Regions from separate parts of the Enterobacter sp. MG-EB028 genome, predicted to be linked through region 1. Evidence: predicted binding sites of a transcription regulator. Region 1 holds the regulator's gene; each other region holds the start of a gene.

Region 1 (6,096 bases):
GGTTTGCCGGGTAGTAGTCGGTGACCAGCGCCTGCCAGGTCACGGCAGCGGCACAGACGCCGACCGCCTGAACAAACCGCAGTACCAGCAGCCAGGTGGCATCGCGCACCCATAGCATTCCCAGGCAGCCCACGGCAAAAATGGCCAGACCCAGCAGCAGTACCGGTTTACGGCCGAAGCGATCCGAAAGCGGTCCCCAGAGCAGCTGCGCGAAGGCAAAACCGGCAAGGAACAGGCTCAGGCTGGCGCTGATGGCGGCAGCAGGGGTTTGCAAATCTTCCTGCATGGCGGCGAAAGCCGGCAGGTACATATCGGTGGCCAAAAAGCCCAGCACGCTTAAGCCGCCGAGCCAGACTAAAAAACCTTTCCTGGGTTGCACTGTTTTATTCTCCTGAGGAGGCAGGTATACGTTGGCGCTGAGTGTAGGGAGTGCAAAGCCGCTTGTGAAACGCTAATATTTGGCGGGTGCATTCAAATTTTTTGCAGGCAGAAAATGTGGTCAGATTATTCTCTTGAAGTGGTCGATGCTGTCGCACGTAACGGCAGCTTTAGCGGGGCGGCGCAGGAGCTGCACCGCGTCCCTTCGGCTATCAGCTATACCGTACGTCAGCTTGAGGAGTGGCTGGCGGTACCGCTGTTTGAACGGCGGCATCGTGATGTGGAATTAACGCCTGCTGGGGCGTGGTTTTTGAAGGAAGGGCGTTCTGTTATCAAAAAAATGCAGATCACCCGCGAGCAGTGCCAGCAGATCGCGAACGGCTGGCGGGGACACCTTTCCATTGCGGTGGATAACATCGTTAAGCCCGAGCGCACCCGGCAGATGATTGTCGATTTCTACCGTCATTTTTCTGACGTCGAACTGCGGGTTTCGCAGGAGGTGTTCAACGGCGTCTGGGATGCGCTGGCGGACGGCAGGGCAGAGATGGCCATTGGGGCCACGCAGGCGATCCCGGTCGGGGGGCGTTACGCCTTTCGTGATATGGGGATGCTGAGCTGGAAATGCGTGGTGGCAAGCGATCATCCGCTGGCGAAGATGGAAGGGCCGCTGAGCGATGATACGCTGCGCGGCTGGCCGTCGCTGGTGCTGGAGGATACCTCCCGCTCGCTGCCCAAGCGTATCACCTGGCTTTTGGACAACCAGCGGCGGGTGGTGGCCCCTGACTGGGAATCGTCGGCGACGTGCCTCAGCGCCGGGCTCTGCGTCGCGATGGTACCCGTTCATTTTGCGCGACCGCGAATCGACACCGGTGAGTGGGTTGAGCTGGCCCTGGAGAATCCGTTCCCGGATGCGGCCTGCTGCCTCACCTGGCAACAAAATGATGTTTCGCCGGCGATGGCCTGGCTTCTGGATTATCTGGGGGACAGCGAAACGCTTAACCGGGAGTGGCTGAGGGAGCCAGCCTGGCTGGCTCCGCAATGAGATTAACGACGGTAGTCGCGGAACGGGCCATCCGCAACGGAACGGCGTTCGATAAGGCGAGGGTGAACTTCAATGGACTGCGACTCTTCACGTTTGTTGACGATCCTGTCCAGCAGCATATTGAAGGCGGTTTCACCCAGCGAATCTTTCGGCTGGTGAATGGTGGTCAACGCTGGCGTGAAGAAGCGCGCGTTGCGCACGTTGTCATACCCGATCACGGAGATGTCCTGCGGGACGCGCAGACCCAGCTCGTCGGCCGCACAGAGGGCGCCCATCGCCATGATGTCCCCCCCGCAGAAGACGGCGGTCGGGCGGTGCGGCTGGGAGACGATCTGCTGCATCGCGCGGTAGCCTGATTCCGGCTCAAAGTCGCCCTGCACGATCCAGTTTTCCGGCACGGTAATCAGCGCTTCTTCCATCGCTTTCATAAAGCCGGCCAGACGGCCCGCGCCGGTGTTGCGCTCCAGCGGACCCGGGATCACGCCAATCTCGCGATGGCCGCGCTCAATCAGATAACGGCCGGCCATATAGCCGCCCTCAAAGGCGTTATCGATAACCGAATCGGTGAAATCCGCGCGCGCTTCGCCCCAGTCCATCACCACCATCGGAATATGGCGATACTCTTCCAGCATCGACAGCACGGATTCCGGGTACTCGGAACACATTACCAGCAGGCCATCCACGCGCTTTTGCGCCATCATCGACAGGTAGGCGCGCTGTTTTTCAATGCTGTTCCATGCGTTGCCGAGAATCAGGGTATAGCCTTTCTGGAAGCAGTTTTTCTCCACCGCTTCAATGATCTCGGCAAAATAGGCCGCTTCACTGCTGGTCGCCAGCAATCCAATGGACTTGGTGTGATTGACCTTGAGGCTGCGCGCAACCGCGCTTGGCGAATAGTGCAGCTCTTTGATTGCTGCCCAGACCGCGTTGCGCGTCTCTTCCGCCACGAAGCGGGTTTTGTTAATTACATGTGATACGGTTGTAGTGGAAACGTTTGCGCGTTTTGCTACGTCTTTAATTGTTGCCATTAAATGTCACTCCAGACCATATCCTAAGCTCCTGAAAAACTTGAAGGTAAACGTTTGCCTTCTCTCACCCTTATCACGCAATTTTGGATTGCGGCACGCCAGGAAAACGACACGGGACGTCAGGAGGGGGTCAATGGCCGGTACGCTAATAAATTTAGCGTGGAATTTTGGCCTATCTTGATGAAAAGGGGAAGAGGTAAAGTGGTTATCAGTATAAATCCAGGAAGATTTTTGACGGAATCTGTGCAAAAATGAGCAAGCTCACTTTTCGTGGGGGGATTAAAAGGAGAAAAATTGATGAGTTCCGATCTGAAGTTTTCGCTGTTCACCACCGTTGTTGTGCTGGCTCTGATTGTCGCGGCCGGTCTGACGGCTGCACTGCACTGATTTACGCGGAGGGAGAGCCTTCTCCCTCCCCATCGCCGCGATTGTTACTTCTCTGGCAAAAATCTTTTGCCATTTTGTTAACTTCTCATTTTTTGTGATTGATGTCATGCTTTCCGCTTCTTTGTTCTGTGTCACCACATGACACGGCATCCGGAGTTGACGCATGAAAATCAATTTTCCCCTGCTGGCCCTGGCGATTGGCGCTTTTGGGATTGGCACCACTGAATTCTCCCCGATGGGGTTACTGCCTGTTATTGCCCGGGGCGTAGACGTCTCGATCCCTGCGGCAGGCATGTTAATCAGCGCCTACGCCATCGGCGTGATGGTGGGGGCGCCGCTGATGACGCTTCTGCTTTCTCACCGGGCGCGCCGCAATGCGCTGATTTTCCTGATGGCGATTTTCACTCTGGGCAACGTGCTTTCGGCCATTTCGCCGGACTACACTACCCTGATGCTGTCGCGCATTCTGACCAGCCTGAACCACGGCGCGTTCTTTGGGCTGGGCTCGGTCGTGGCCGCAAGCGTAGTGCCAAAACACAAGCAGGCAAGCGCTGTAGCGACCATGTTTATGGGGCTGACGATTGCCAACATTGGCGGGGTGCCGGCGGCAACCTGGCTGGGGGAAGCGATCGGCTGGCGTATGTCCTTCCTGGCGACGGCCGGGCTGGGCGTGGTCGCAATGGTGGCGTTGTTCTTCTCTCTGCCGAAAGGCAGTGCAGGAGAACGTCCGGAAGTGCGTAAAGAGCTGGCGGTGCTGATGCGCCCGCAGGTGCTCTCCGCGCTGCTCACCACGGTGCTGGGGGCAGGGGCGATGTTTACCCTCTACACCTATATTTCACCGGTGCTGCACGATATCACCCACGCACCGCCTCTTTTCGTTACCGCGATGCTGGTGCTGATTGGCGTCGGCTTCTCGATCGGCAACTATCTCGGCGGGAAATTTGCTGACCGTTCCGTGAGCGGGACGCTGAAAGGCTTCTTAACCCTGCTGATTGTCATTATGGTTGCTATCCCGTGGCTGGCGCGTAATGAGTTCGGAGCGGCGATTGCGATGGTCGTCTGGGGGGCCGCAACCTTTGCCGTGGTGCCGCCGCTGCAGATGCGCGTGATGCGTGTCGCCCATGAGGCGCCGGGCCTCTCGTCTTCCGTGAATATCGGGGCGTTCAATCTCGGCAATGCGCTGGGCGCAGCCGCCGGAGGCGCAGTGATTTCAGGTGGTCTGGGGTACAGTTTTGTGCCGGTGATGGGGGCCATTATTGCCGCGCTCGGCCTGCTGCTGGTAATGATGTCCGGCCGTAAACAGCCTGAAGCCGTTTGCACGGCGGAATAAGCAAAAACGCAGAAGGGCGCACCCTTCTGCGTGTCTTTTACGCGGCGAAATTCTTCGCGACAAATTCCCAGTTAACCAGCGCCCAGAAGTGTTCCAGGTAGTTCGGGCGCGCGTTGCGGTAATCAATGTAGTAAGCGTGTTCCCACACGTCCACGGTCATCAGCGGCGTAGCGCTGGTGGTCAGCGGGGTGCCCGCGTTAGACGTGGACACGATAGCCAGTTTGCCATCCGCCTCTTTTACCAGCCACGTCCAGCCAGAACCGAAGTTCTTGATGGCTGCATCGGTAAACTTCGTCTTAAACTCGGCGAAGCTGCCAAAAGCGGCGTTAATCGCGGCCGCCAGCTCACCGGCAGGTTCGCCACCGGCATTGGGTGCCAGGCAGTGCCAGTAGAAGGTGTGGTTCCACACCTGAGCCGCGTTGTTAAAAACGCCACCCTCTGAGCTGCGAACGATCTCTTCCAGCGTTTTGCCTTCGAAATCGGTGCCCTTGATCAGGTTGTTCAGGTTGGTGACGTACGTCTGGTGATGTTTGCCGTAATGATATTCCAGGGTTTCCGCTGAAATGTGCGGTGCCAGGGCGTCTTTTGCATACGGTAGTGCAGGTAATTCGAACGACATTGCTTCTCTCCTTATTGTATTTTGCGTTGCCAATAACCACACAGACAACAGGGACAGGATAGCAAATTGAAAGGGTATGCAAAAGAGGAACTTACCCTGCCACGGATGTGGCAGGGCAGGGATTAGCGAATGGTTTTTGGCGTCATCACGCGACGCGCGCCGACGTAGTGGCGCATCCAGTAGTCTTCACTGAGCGAGGTGATCTGAATATCCTGGCCGCTGCGCGGTGACTGGATGAATTTCCCGTTGCCGACGTAGACGCCGACGTGGTCAGCCGTGCCGCGACCCTGGGTACGGAAGAAGACCAAATCGCCGTTTTCCAGCTCCGCGCGGTTAACCGGTGACGCATCGCGCAGGTGATACATCTCGTTGGCGGTACGCGGAATGCGGAATTTAACCAGATCTTTATAGGCGTAATAGACGAGGCCGCTGCAGTCGAAACCGGTACGCGGCGAGCTGCCGCCCCAGCGATAAGGTTTGCCAATCTGTCCCATCAGCTTATTCATCGCGGTTTTTTGCGCTTTTTGCACACGCACTTTATGCACATCCGCCAGTTTCGTCACCTTCGTGCATTTTGCTTTATGCCCTTTACGGGTAATGCATTTTTCTGTAACGAGGTTAGCGGCGGTCAGCGAAGCTTTATTTTTGGCGGTGCGGGTAGTGCGGGAAGATTTTGTTTTCGTCTTGCTGGAAGCGGTCTGTTTAGTCTGAGCGGTGGTTTTTTTCTTGACGTTCTTTGTGGTGGTTTTTTTCTTACGTTCTGTGGCTTTTACCAGATGGCTTTTTTGTACAGCAGATTGCCGCGCCTGCTGAGAGGCGTTTGCCGCTGGCGTGAAAGTGAGTGAAGTAAACAGTAAAGCACAGAGCGTGATCGAGATTTTAGTTATCCGCGCCACTGGGCAGTCCCCTGATATATGCAGGTCATCAATAATACCCGCGTGTGATTTACAAAGCCCGTCGATTCTAATCCATAAAAACCCGAGAAGTTAATAGCATTTTTCAATCTAAAAACCTGTTTCGTTAGCAAGTGCAAAAAAAATCATCGTTCTGCCGCACAATTGTTCACTCCCTGAGCAAAACCCTGACGGTCGCAGGGGTAAACACCATTTGCAATGCAACTTTTGTAGAGTCGCGGTAAAATATATAAACGTGACGAAAATGTTATTTTCCGATGCCAGCCTGACCCGCTACAATGTCAGACTATTGCCGTAACAGAAGTTAAAGGAAGCAAGACATGAGCACCACTATTGAAAAAATCCAGCGCCAGATCGCTGAAAACCCGATTCTGCTGTATATGAAAGGTTCTCCGAAG
Region 2 (6,096 bases), 1.5 Mb from region 1:
CCAAACTACAGCCCGGCGGACGTGGCGCAGTGTGAAAAAGAGATGGAACAGGCGGGACTGCGTCCGGCACTGATGGTAGATTGCAGTCATGGTAATTCGAATAAAGATTACCGTCGCCAGCCAGCGGTTGCGGAATCCGTGGTTGCACAGATCAAAGACGGAAACCGTTCGATTATTGGTCTGATGATTGAGAGCAACATTCATGAAGGCAATCAGTCATCAGAACAGCCGCGCAGCGCGATGAAGCACGGCGTCTCCGTCACGGATGCCTGCATCAGCTGGGAAACCACCGATGCGCTGCTGCGTGAGATCCATAAAGATTTAAGCGGCCAGCTGGCGACGCGTCTGGCTTAAGAGGGTAGTTATGGTTGCTGAATTGACCGCACTGCGCGATCAAATTGATGAAGTAGATAAGGCGCTGCTGGACCTGCTGGCGCGCCGCATGGCACTGGTTGCTGAAGTCGGTGAGGTGAAGAGCAAATACGGCCTGCCGATTTACGTCCCGGAGCGCGAAGCCTCAATGCTGGCCTCCCGTCGTAAAGAGGCCCAGGCGCTGGGCGTTTCGCCGGATTTGATTGAAGATGTTCTGCGTCGCGTGATGCGGGAATCCTATTCCAGCGAAAACGACAAGGGCTTTAAAACCCTCTGCCCGTCCCTGCGGCCGGTGGTGATTGTCGGCGGAGCAGGACAGATGGGGCGTCTGTTCGAGAAAATGCTGACGCTTTCTGGCTATCAGGTGCGCATTCTGGAAAAAGAGGACTGGGCGCATGCTCCGGAACTGATGAAAGATGCCGGAATGGTCATCGTCAGCGTGCCGATCCACGTGACGGAGCAGATCATCGGAAAGCTCCCGCCTCTACCGAAAGATTGCATTCTGGTGGATCTGGCCTCCGTCAAAAATGGTCCTCTGCAGGCGATGCTGGCTGCACATACCGGCCCGGTGCTGGGCCTGCACCCTATGTTTGGCCCGGACAGCGGCAGCCTGGCGAAGCAGGTGGTGGTTTACTGCGACGGTCGTCAGCCGGAAGCCTATCAGTGGTTCCTGGAGCAGATCCAGGTCTGGGGCGCGAGGCTGCACCGCATCAGCGCGGTCGAGCACGATCAGAACATGGCGTTCATTCAGGCGCTGCGCCACTTTGCGACCTTTGCCTACGGTCTGCATCTGGCGGAAGAGAACGTGCAGCTTGAACAGCTGCTGGCGCTCTCTTCACCTATCTATCGTCTGGAGCTGGCGATGGTCGGGCGTCTGTTTGCGCAGGATCCGCAGCTTTACGCCGACATCATTATGTCGTCTGAAAATAACCTGGCGCTGATCAAGCGCTACTATCAGCGCTTTGGTGAAGCCATTACCCTGCTGGAGCACGGAGACAAGCAGGCGTTTATCGACAGCTTCCGCAAAGTGGAGCACTGGTTCGGCGATTACGCCACGCGTTTCCAGAGTGAAAGCCGCACGCTGTTGCGCCAGGCAAATGACAGTCGCCAGTAATCCAATGATGTATATACTGAAAGCCAGCAATGCTGGCTTTTTTCATTTTGGGGAACTGTCATGGCTGAACCGCAGCTGCTGTTGAACTACACCGGGCATCTGCCCGAATGCCCGACGTGGAGCGCAGAAGAAAATGCGCTTTACTGGGCGGATATTCTGGAAGGGGAGATCCACCGCTACCACCTGTCAACGGCGGAACATACCGTGCTCTCCTTCCATGAAGAGGTGGGCTGCTTTGCCCTGCGCGAGCGCGGCGGCTTTATTGTCGCCATGCGCAACGGCATATGGCTTGCCGATAAGCATGGGCTCCTGCAGCGTAAGGTGTGCGATAACCCCTCAAACCCGCAGCTCGCACGTTTTAATGATGGGGGGACCGACCATCAGGGACGCTTCTATGCGGGCACGTTCTGGGGGCCGGGAGATTACAACGGTGCCCTGCTGATGCGCATCGACAACGACCTGGCGCCGAAGGTGATCCAGTGCGATATTCACGGGCACAACGGCTTAGCGTTTAGCCCGGATAAGCGGTGGATGTTTACCTCCGACACGCCAAACGGCGTAATTTACCGTACGCCGCTTGATGAGCATGGTGACCCTGGCAGGCGCGAGGTGTTTCGTCAGTTTAAAGCGGGAGAAGGGATACCCGACGGCGCGGCGATGGATGTGGAAGGCTGCTACTGGAGTGCGCTGTTTGACGGCTGGCGTATTGCGCGTTTTTCTCCGCAAGGGGAGCAACTGGAAGAATACCGCATGCCGGTGCGTTGCCCGACGATGGTCTGCTTTGGCGGCGACGACATGAAAACGCTGTTCATTACCACCACGCGGGAAAATATGGATGCGGAGGAGGTGGAGAAGTATCCGCTCTCCGGCGGCATCTTCACCCTGCCTGTCAGCGTAGCAGGGATGAAGAAAAGCCGGTTTATCGAACGTTAAGCCGGGTCAACCGGGACGACGTTTTCGCTCGGATAGCAGCCCAGCACTTTCATGGAGCGCGTGATTTCGCCCAGTTCGCGCAGGGCTTTCTGCATGGAAGCTGACTCCAGGTTGGCCTGGATATCGAGGTAGAACATCTCTTCCCACGGGTTACCGTGGATTGGGCGTGATTCCAGTTTGGTCATGATCAGGTTGTGGTTGCGCAGCACCAGCAGGGCTTCAACCAGCGCGCCGGCCTGCTGGCCGGTTGCCATCAGCAGCGTGGTTTTCGCCGGCACCTGGTCTGACACGTTGATAGCCTTGCGGGCCAGCACCACGAAACGGGTGATGTTTTGCGTCTGGTTTGCCAGGTTGCGTTCCAGCACTTGCAGTCCATACAGCGCGCCGCCCGCTTCGCTGCCGAGCGCTGCAACGGTTGGGGAGTTGGCCTGCGCCACTTTTTCCATCGCCGCCGAGGTGCTTTCGGTGTACTCAATTTTCCAGTTCGGATAGCGGTTCAGGAACTGGCTGCACTGCTGGAACGGCTGCGGATGGCTGTACACGGTTTCGATCGTGCTCAGGTCGGTTGAGCCGGAGACCAGCACGCAGTGATCGATAGGGATCGTCAGCTCGCCGACAAGTGACAGGCTGGTGTGCTGCAGTAAATCATAGACGTCGTTAATGGCACCGGAGCTGGTGTTTTCAATCGGCACGACGGCGTAATCGGCCTGGCCGGTCTCGACCTGGTTAAAAATGTCGGCAAACTTCGCACAGCCGCTCTCAATAAATTCTTCGAAGTGGCGCGCGGCATATTGACGTGCGGCCAGGTGAGAGTAGGAGCCTTTAGGCCCGAGGAAGGCGATGCGTGCCGAGTGCGGGTTGGTTTTGTTCAGATGCTGCTGGAGTAACGCTTGCTGGGTGAGAACGGAGTCTTCGATGATGAGCTGGAACAACCGGGTGATGTAATGGGCATCGAGGTGATGCGCTCTGCCTAGCTGGATCAGACGCTCCAGCAGGTCGCGCTCGCGGTCGATATCACGCACCGGGCGATGGGAGTCCAGTTTGGCTTTGCCTACTTCAATGGCGAGCGCGCGGCGTTCGGCCAGCAGCGCCAGCAATTTTTCATCCAGCGCGCTGATTTTTACTCGCAGATCCAGTAACGGGTTTTCCGGTGTCATAGTGTTGCCTGTCTCATTTTATCGTTATCAATAAAAAAGGCCCCCCGGTATGGGAGGCCTTATTGTTCGTCTTCGCATTCTTTATCACACGACGAAACGCCTCCCGTTCAGGGGAAGGTAAAAAAGAATGCGAAGAAGAACGGCGTAAGTTTCATAAAGTCATCCTGTGATTGATACCGTTAAAGTACCCGTACTGTTTTCACCCTGTCAATAAAAAACGCGCCCGAAGGCGCGTTGGCGGTACACTCAATTTAAAGGATTACTCTTCTTCAACTTCTTCCGCGAAGCTGGCGTCTTTCACCGATGTCGCGGCGCGACGGGCTTCACCTTTGTGTTGCACTTTATTGAGCTGCCGTTCCAGCTTGTTGATCAAATCGTTAATAGCGGTGTACATATCCTCGTGTTTTGCGCTGGCGACCAGATGGCCGTTTGGAGTATTGATAGTTGCGTCAGCGATGAAACCCTGGGGCTCCTTGGACAGGATGATATGTGGATTAATCAAATGAGTTTGCCATTTATCCAGTTTGGCGAGACGGTCTGCGACGTGCTGGCGAATTGCCGGAGTAATTTCCATTTGTTTACTGGTAATGTTCATTGTCATAAATTTTACCTCTTGTCTTTCCGTCTTGGTGATTCCAGCATACCCGACCTAATGTCAAAATGTGTGATTTAGATCACGTTATTTTGTCGGTTTTTGTCAGGGAATCTTTTTTGTGAGGCAGGGCAGGAAGAGGTGAGATTTACCTTGTGGAAGGTACGAATTGCGGTCATAGTTGACGGGATGTGTTGAGGCTAAAGCGCTTCAGCGGATGTCTGAAATGAATAAAGAAACGGCAGCCTTCTGGCTGCCGTTTTGCATTGAAGCGATATCAGGTGTTGCTGCTGTTCGCAGCGATGATTTTCGCCACTTTTTCAGCCTGAGCGGTCATCTGCATCTGACGGTAAGCATTTTCCATCAGCTTCAGGCCGTCACGCGTTGCCTGAGTATCCGGATAATCACGCAGCATACCTTCTACGCGGTTAACCACAGCAACCCATGCGCCACGGCGGGTATAGTATTCCGCAACGGAGTATTCATACTTTGCCAGACGATCTTTCAGGAACACCAGACGTTTGGTTGCGTCGGTGACGTACTGACTGTTCGGATAGCCGCGCACCAGCTTGGAGAAGTCATTGAAGGCATCGCGCGCATGCTGCGGGTCACGGTCGGAACGATCCACGCCGAAGAAGCCCTGCAGCGCACTATCATCCAGCGCCATGTTGGTCAGACCGCGCATGTACATAACGTAATCGATGTTAGGATGAGTCGGGTTCAGACGCATGAAACGATCGATAGTTGCCTGAGCCAGCGGCAGATCGGCATTTTTGTAGTAGGCGTAGATGAGATCTAACTGTACCTGCTGCGAATACGGACCAAACGGATAGCGATTATCCAACGCTTCCAGTTGCGTTATCGCCTGTTTCCAGTTACCGTCCTGCAACTTTTGTTGTGCAGTCGCATAGATTTCATTCGGCGGATTGTCAGGGACCTGTTCATTCGAACCGGAGCAGCCCACCAAAGCCAGGCTCAACGTGGCCGCTGCCACCAGATATTTCATGCGCGTCATGACGTTTTGACTTTCCTCAAATGTTTGTCCGGGAGAAACTCTGTTCCTGCTCCCGATTAAGACCAGCTACAATAGCACACTATATTAAACGGCAAAGCCGTAAAACCCAACGTTAAACAAAGAAGCAGTTTATGGCACAACGAGTAGAACTCACCGCAACAGTCTCCGAAAATCAGCTCGGTCAACGCTTAGATCAGGCTTTGGCCGAATTGTTCCCTGATTATTCGCGTTCACGCATAAAAGAATGGATCCTTGACCAGCGTGTGCTGGTAAACGGCAAGATCTGGGACAAACCAAAAGAGAAAGTGTTTGGTGGGGAAGCTGTTGCCATCAATGCTGAAATCGAAGAGGAAATCCGCTTCGAGCCGCAGGATATCCCGCTGGACATCGTCTATGAAGATGATGACATTCTGGTGATCAACAAGCCGCGCGACCTGGTTGTACATCCGGGCGCGGGTAATCCTGACGGTACGGTGCTTAATGCACTTCTCCATTATTATCCGCCGATCGCGGATGTTCCACGTGCAGGCATCGTTCACCGCCTGGATAAAGACACCACCGGTCTGATGGTAGTGGCGAAGACTGTTCCTGCTCAAACTCGTCTGGTGGAATCACTGCAGCTGCGTGAAATCACCCGCGAATATGAAGCGGTGGCGATTGGGCACATGACTGCTGGCGGCACGGTAGAAGAGCCGATCAGCCGTCACCCGACGAAACGTACCCATATGTCGGTGCATCCGATGGGTAAACCTGCGGTGACGCACTATCGCATTATGGAGCACTTCCGTATTCATACCCGCCTGCGTCTGCGCCTGGAAACCGGGCGTACTCACCAGATCCGCGTTCACATGGCGCACATTACCCATCCGCTGGTGGGGGATCAGGTGTACGGTGGGCGTCCGCGTCCGCCAAA
Region 3 (6,096 bases), 2.0 Mb from region 1:
GGAAGGCGGGATCGATGTCGATCACCAGGTTGCGGCTCAGGCCGAATTTTTGCAGCGTGACGCTGTTCAGCCATTCCGGCAGCGGCTCCATCCACAGCGTTTTCCAGTTCTGCGGCAGGGTGTACTCCAGCCCGGCGATGGCGACATCGTCCAGCACCAGCGCTTTGCCGTCGCGCAGCCAGTTACCGGACGTGCGCACCATGCCGCCTTCCCAGCGGGAGGTGAACTGGCGCAGCGCCATGCCCTGCGGGGAAAACTCCGCATTCAGGATCGGGTCGAAAAGGTGCAGCGAGCCGTAGATAAACTCGCTGGCATTCATGGACAGGCGGCCTTCCTGGCTCTGCCAGTCGCCTTTGCTGAGAGTCAGGTTGCGCAGGCTTAAGTCGAGATCGGTCACCGCCCAGTCCGGACCCTGAAGCCTGGCGTCGGTCACGTCCAGACGGCCAATCTGTAAAGAGGGAATGGTGGCCAGCGGTGCGAAGAACGCGGTCAGCGTTTTGTCGCTCTGCAGGCGGATCTCGTTCAGGCGCATCGTGTCGATAATCCAGCTCCCGTCGGTGTTGCGCAGGGCGGAGCCGGTGAGCGAACCACGGGCCATGTCGGCACCAATCGTTTTCAGCACCACCTCCTTGCCGTTCAGCTGCCCCTCGATCAGCACGTTGGTGGCCGGTACGCCGTTCAGGGTCAGCGAGCCCGCGCTCATCTGGATCTGCGCGTTATTCCCCAGCACGTTGCCGGCTTCCGGCTGCCATGGGCTGACGCCGCCCGTGACCTTTTGCGCGCTCAGGTCCCATTCGGTATTCGGGCTGTTAAAGGCCATGTTATTCAGCTGCAGACGATCGGCCTGGAAGGGCAGCGGTGCTGTTTGAGGCGAGAGATTCAGCGTACCGTCGAACAGGGTGATGGTGCCCATGTGCAGCGGATCGGTGATCTGGCGGCTGCTCAGGCCAATATCGACTTTTTTGGCAACTAATGTGGCAGGTTTACCATCCCGCCCAAAGGTGACGTTTTCCAGAATGATGTGGGAAGGCGACGAAAAGCGGTGATTCATTTTATCGAAACTGAGTTCGTAGTCGGTATTCACCGTAATCCAGCTGCTGACCTGAGCCGCGCCCCAGCGGGTCTGGAGCAAAATATAGAACGCCAGCAGCACAATAAGCAGGGCTATCAGAAGATAGACGAGTAGCTTTCCAATAAATTTCATGGTCTTCCATCCCGCAAAACGAACATAAAGGAGTTATGCACGATTTATACGCAATGCTCAAGGCGGGAATGGTGTAATTAGATGTCACGGCAGGCATTGACTGCCTGCCGTGAGGGAGATCAGTTCTTCTCAGGCGGGAAAACGAGGTTCAGCACGATAGCGGTGATACCACCCGCGGCAATGCCGGAAGAGAGCAGGTTTTTCACCCAGTCCGGGGCAAACTGCAGGATCAGCGGCTGCTGGGAAACACCCAGGCCAACGGCCAGCGACAGCGCGATAATCATGATCGCGCGGCGGTTCAGCGGCTCGCGGGAGACGATACGCACGCCGGAAGCCGCGATAGTCCCGAACATCACCAGCGTTGCGCCGCCGAGCACCGGCTCAGGAATGTGCTGCACAAAGCCGCTCACCGCCGGGAACAGGCCGAGGACGATTAGCATGAGCGCCACCACAAAACCAACGTAGCGGCTGGCCACGCCGGTCAGCTGGATCACGCCGTTGTTCTGGCCGAAGCAGGAGTTCGGGAAGGTGTTGAATACCGCAGAGACAAACGAGTTCAGGCCGTTCGCCAGCACGCCGCCTTTCAGACGCTTCATGTACAGCGGGCCGGACACCGGCTGCTCGGAGACGTCGGAGGTGGCGGTGATATCGCCGATGGTCTCCAGAGAGGTGATCATAAAGACCAGCATCAGCGGCAGGAGCAGGCCCCAGTCAATGCCCAGTCCGTAGTACAGCGGCGTGGGGACAGTGATCAACGCGCTGTTGGTTGGCGCGGTGTTTTCCGGCAGCATGCCCAGCGCCCACGCCAGCAGATAACCCGCCGCCATGGCGATCACCAGCGACGCGACGCGCAGGTAAGGGTTACGCTGACGGTTAAGCAGAATAATGATCGCCAGCACGACACCCGCCAGCAGCAGGTTTTTCGGCGCGCCGAAGGTGTGATCGCTCATTGCGGCATAGCCGCCGCCGATGGAGGTGAGGCCCACCTGGATCAGCGACAGGCCGATAATCATCACCACCACGCCGGAGACCAGCGGGGTAATGACGCGGCGAGCCAGATGCAGCACGCGGGAGATGACCATCTCCGTGCAGCTGGCCAGCATCAGGGTGCCGAACAGCGCCGCCATCATGGTTGGGACATCCGCACCGCCGGTTTTCAGCGCCGTACCGCCCATGATCAACGGTGCCACGAAGTTAAAGCTGGTGCCCTGAATCGACAATAATCCAGAGCCCACCGGACCCCACGCTTTAATTTGAATAATGGAGGCCACGCCGGAAGCGAACAGAGACATACTGATGATGTGCTGCGTATCCTGCGCCGGTAAGCCAAGTGCCTGGCAGATCAGCAGCGCCGGAGTGATCACGGCAACAAACATCGCCAGAAGATGCTGGCAGGCGGCGAAAAGCGTCTGCGGAAGCGGCGGGCGGTCTTCAAGGCGGTAAATCAGTTCGCTATTATGCTTCTGCGCAATCGGTTGCGCATCAGGCGACTCTATGGTGTTAACGGACATCGGCGGCAATCCCACGGTGGAAAAGCGGGCATTTTATCTGACCACCTGGTAAAAGCAAACGATTGCCAGCAAAAAAAGGGAAGAAAATCTGCCGCTGTGAGCAGGTTTTCTACAACGCATCGGGAAAAAAAATTACACTTTTTGCGCCGGGGGCTCATGAAGAGCGCAAACCGGCCCAGGATAACGCCGCGTGTGTATGGAACACGCGCAAAACAGGAGCCTTTTATGATTCATCTCGATACGTTGTCGACCCTTGTTGCCGCAACGCTGGTCTTACTGCTTGGCCGTAAGCTGGTACATAGCGTTTCCTTTCTGAAAAAGTACACTATCCCTGAACCCGTCGCCGGCGGTCTGCTGGTGGCGCTGGCCCTGCTGATACTGAAAAAAAGCATGGGCTGGGAAATTGATTTTGATATGTCCCTGAAAGACCCGCTGATGCTGGCCTTCTTTGCCACTATCGGCCTGAACGCCAACCTGGCGAGCCTGCGCTCGGGCGGTAAGGTGCTCGGCGTATTCCTGATTGTGGTGGTGGGGCTGCTGCTGATGCAAAACGCCATTGGCATCGGTATGGCGACGCTGCTGGGGCTGGATCCGCTGATGGGTCTGCTGGCGGGGTCGATTACCCTTTCGGGCGGCCACGGCACCGGCGCCGCGTGGAGCAAGCTGTTCATCGAACGCTACGGGTTTGAAAACGCAACGGAAGTGGCGATGGCCTGCGCGACCTTTGGCCTGGTGCTGGGTGGCCTGATTGGTGGCCCGGTGGCGCGTTATCTGGTGAAGCACTCCACCACGCCGAACGGCAGACCTGACGATGAAATGGTGCCGACCGCGTTCGAAAAGCCGGACGTTGGACGCAGCATCACCTCACTGGTGATGATTGAAACTATCGCGATGATTGCCATCTGCCTGACCGTGGGCAAAGTGGTTGCGCAATGGCTGGCGGGTACCGCGTTTGAGCTGCCGACCTTTGTCTGCGTGCTGTTTATCGGGGTGATCCTGAGCAACGGTCTGGCGCTGATGGGCTTCTACCGCGTGTTTGAACGGGCGGTATCGGTGCTCGGCAACGTCTGCCTGTCGCTGTTCCTGGCGATGGCGCTGATGAGCCTCAAGCTGTGGGAACTGGCCTCGCTGGCGCTGCCGATGGTGGCGATTCTGGCGGTGCAGGCGCTGTTTATGGCGCTGTACGCCATGTTCGTGACCTGGCGCATGATGGGCAAAAACTACGATGCGGCGGTGCTGGCGGCGGGTCACTGCGGGTTTGGTCTGGGGGCAACCCCAACGGCTATCGCCAACATGCAGGCGATCACCGAACGGTTCGGGCCATCGCATATGGCGTTTCTGGTGGTCCCGATGGTTGGCGCATTCTTCATTGATATCGTTAACGCGCTGGTGATCAAGCTGTACCTGATGCTGCCGATGTTTGCCTGAGATCAGGCGTTGGAATAGCGTTCGGTTTCCGGCATCCAGCGTTCAATTAACGCTGCCGCCTGTTCGGGGTAGCGTTCATGAATATGTCGCGCAAGGCGCTGAACTTCGGGGATCATGGCCTGATCGCGCAGTAAATCCGCTACTTTGAATTCTGCGTTACCCGTCTGGCGCGTGCCCAACAGTTCACCCGGGCCGCGGATCTCCAGGTCTTTTTGCGCAATCACAAAACCGTCGTTGCTGTCGCGCAGCACCTGCAACCGCATCTGGGCTGTTTTTGAGAGCGGGGCTTTGTAGAGCAGTACGCAGTGGGACGCTACCGCGCCACGGCCAACGCGCCCGCGCAGCTGGTGGAGCTGAGCAAGGCCCAGACGCTCCGGGTTTTCGATGATCATCAGGCTGGAGTTGGGTACGTCAACGCCCACTTCAATGACCGTCGTCGCAACCAGCAAATGCAGATCTCCCTGTTTGAAGGACTGCATCACCGCCTGCTTCTCGGCAGGCTTCATGCGGCCGTGAACCAGGCCAACGTTCAGCTCGGGTAGTGCCAGCTTGAGTTCTTCCCACGTCGCTTCGGCGGCCTGCGCTTCCAGCAGTTCAGACTCTTCAATCAGGGTACAGACCCAGTAGGCCTGACGCCCTTCGTGGGTGCAGGCGTTGCGCACGCGGTCAATGATATCGCTGCGGCGCGTGTCAGGAATGGCGACCGTCGTGACCGGGGTACGGCCCGGCGGCAGTTCGTCGATGGTGGAGGTATCCAGATCGGCATAGGCGGTCATCGCCAGGGTGCGCGGGATCGGCGTGGCGGTCATGATCAGCTGATGCGGGTGGAAGCCCTGCTGCAGCCCTTTTTCCCACAGCGCCAGACGCTGATGCACGCCAAAGCGGTGCTGCTCGTCGATAATCACCAGCGCAAGGCCGTTAAACTGCACCTGCTCCTGGAAGATGGCGTGCGTGCCGACAATCATCTGCACCTGGCCGCTGGCGATGGCTTCCTGCTGCGCAAGACGCGCTTTACCTTTTTGCTTCCCGGCAAGCCAGCCCACTTCAATCCCGAGCGGCGCGAACCATGTGCGGAAATTGTTGGCGTGCTGCTCGGCCAGCAGCTCTGTCGGTGCCATCAGTGCGACCTGCTTGCCATGGGCGATGGCGCGTAACGCGGCCAGGGCGGCAACCAGCGTTTTACCGGACCCGACGTCGCCCTGCACCAGGCGCATCATCGGCACGTCGAGCGCCATATCGCGTTCGATCTCGGCGGTGACCCGCGCCTGCGCGCCGGTGGGCTTAAAGGGCAGCGAGGCCAGCAGCTTATCTTTGAGCGCATCATTCTGGCTTAACGGCTGAGCGTGGAAACGCTGCGCGCCCGCGCGAAGCGCCAGCATGCTCAGGTTATGCGCCAGTAATTCCTCAAGGATAAGACGCCGTTGGGCGGGATGTTTGCCGCTTTCTAAATCGCTGAGCTGCAGCGTTGGCGGCGGGCGGTGCAGGGTGCGCAGCGCCTCTGGCAGGCTCATCATGCCCTGAGCCAGTTCTGGCGGCAGCAGCTCGGTAATGGCGCAGGTATCCAGCAGCTCCAGCGCCTGATCGGTGAGCTTACGCAGCGTTGCCTGCTTGATGCCTTCCGTCGTCGGGTAAACCGGGGTGAGCGTCTCCTGCAGCTCCGGCGTGCTGAGATCGCCCTGCACGCGGTACTCCGGGTGGATCATCTCTGCGCCGTATTTCCCGCGTTTAGCTTCGCCATAGGCCAGCACCCTGCGGCCCGTCGCCAGGCTGTTTTTCATCGCCGCGCTGAAGTTGAAGAAACGCATGGTGAGGATGCCGGTGCCGTCGCTGATCTGGCAGGTCATCATCCGGCGTCCGCCGAAAGTGATGTTGCAGTTCAGGACTTCGCCTTCAACGGTGGCGTAAATGGCGGGAAGCAGATCGCCAATCTTGTAGAGTTGAGTGCGGTCTTCG

The links. The regulator PurR, encoded in region 1, represses purine synthesis genes. The targets are predictions, from matches to a motif close to CANGCAAACGTTTGCNTG.
Region 2: the regulator PurR is predicted to act here: its motif matches at 4,275-4,292, upstream of raiA (ribosome-associated translation inhibitor RaiA).
Region 3: the regulator PurR is predicted to act here: its motif matches at 2,767-2,784, upstream of gltS (sodium/glutamate symporter).

The regions. Positions count from the first base shown of each region.
Region 1 covers NZ_CP195079.1:2,091,302-2,097,397, forward strand. The annotation lists gene punC (purine nucleoside transporter PunC) at 1-379, opposite strand, end outside; gene punR (DNA-binding transcriptional activator PunR) at 494-1,420, shown strand; gene purR (HTH-type transcriptional repressor PurR) at 1,423-2,448, opposite strand; gene cydH (cytochrome bd-I oxidase subunit CydH) at 2,746-2,835, shown strand; gene ACR42C_RS09980 (MFS transporter) at 2,999-4,165, shown strand; gene sodB (superoxide dismutase [Fe]) at 4,203-4,784, opposite strand; gene ACR42C_RS09990 (NlpC/P60 family protein) at 4,907-5,680, opposite strand; gene grxD (monothiol glutaredoxin 4) at 6,019-6,096, shown strand, end outside.
Region 2 covers NZ_CP195079.1:3,639,059-3,645,154, reverse strand. The annotation lists gene aroF (3-deoxy-7-phosphoheptulonate synthase AroF) at 1-354, shown strand, start outside; gene tyrA (bifunctional chorismate mutase/prephenate dehydrogenase) at 365-1,486, shown strand; gene ACR42C_RS17180 (SMP-30/gluconolactonase/LRE family protein) at 1,547-2,419, shown strand; gene pheA (bifunctional chorismate mutase/prephenate dehydratase) at 2,416-3,576, opposite strand; Phe leader region at 3,607-3,732, opposite strand; gene pheL (pheA operon leader peptide PheL) at 3,684-3,731, opposite strand; gene raiA (ribosome-associated translation inhibitor RaiA) at 3,836-4,177, opposite strand; gene bamD (outer membrane protein assembly factor BamD) at 4,446-5,183, opposite strand; gene rluD (23S rRNA pseudouridine(1911/1915/1917) synthase RluD) at 5,315-6,096, shown strand, end outside.
Region 3 covers NZ_CP195079.1:104,786-110,881, forward strand. The annotation lists gene ACR42C_RS00415 (AsmA family protein) at 1-1,204, opposite strand, end outside; gene xanP (xanthine/proton symporter XanP) at 1,324-2,715, opposite strand; gene gltS (sodium/glutamate symporter) at 2,941-4,143, shown strand; gene recG (ATP-dependent DNA helicase RecG) at 4,146-6,096, opposite strand, start outside.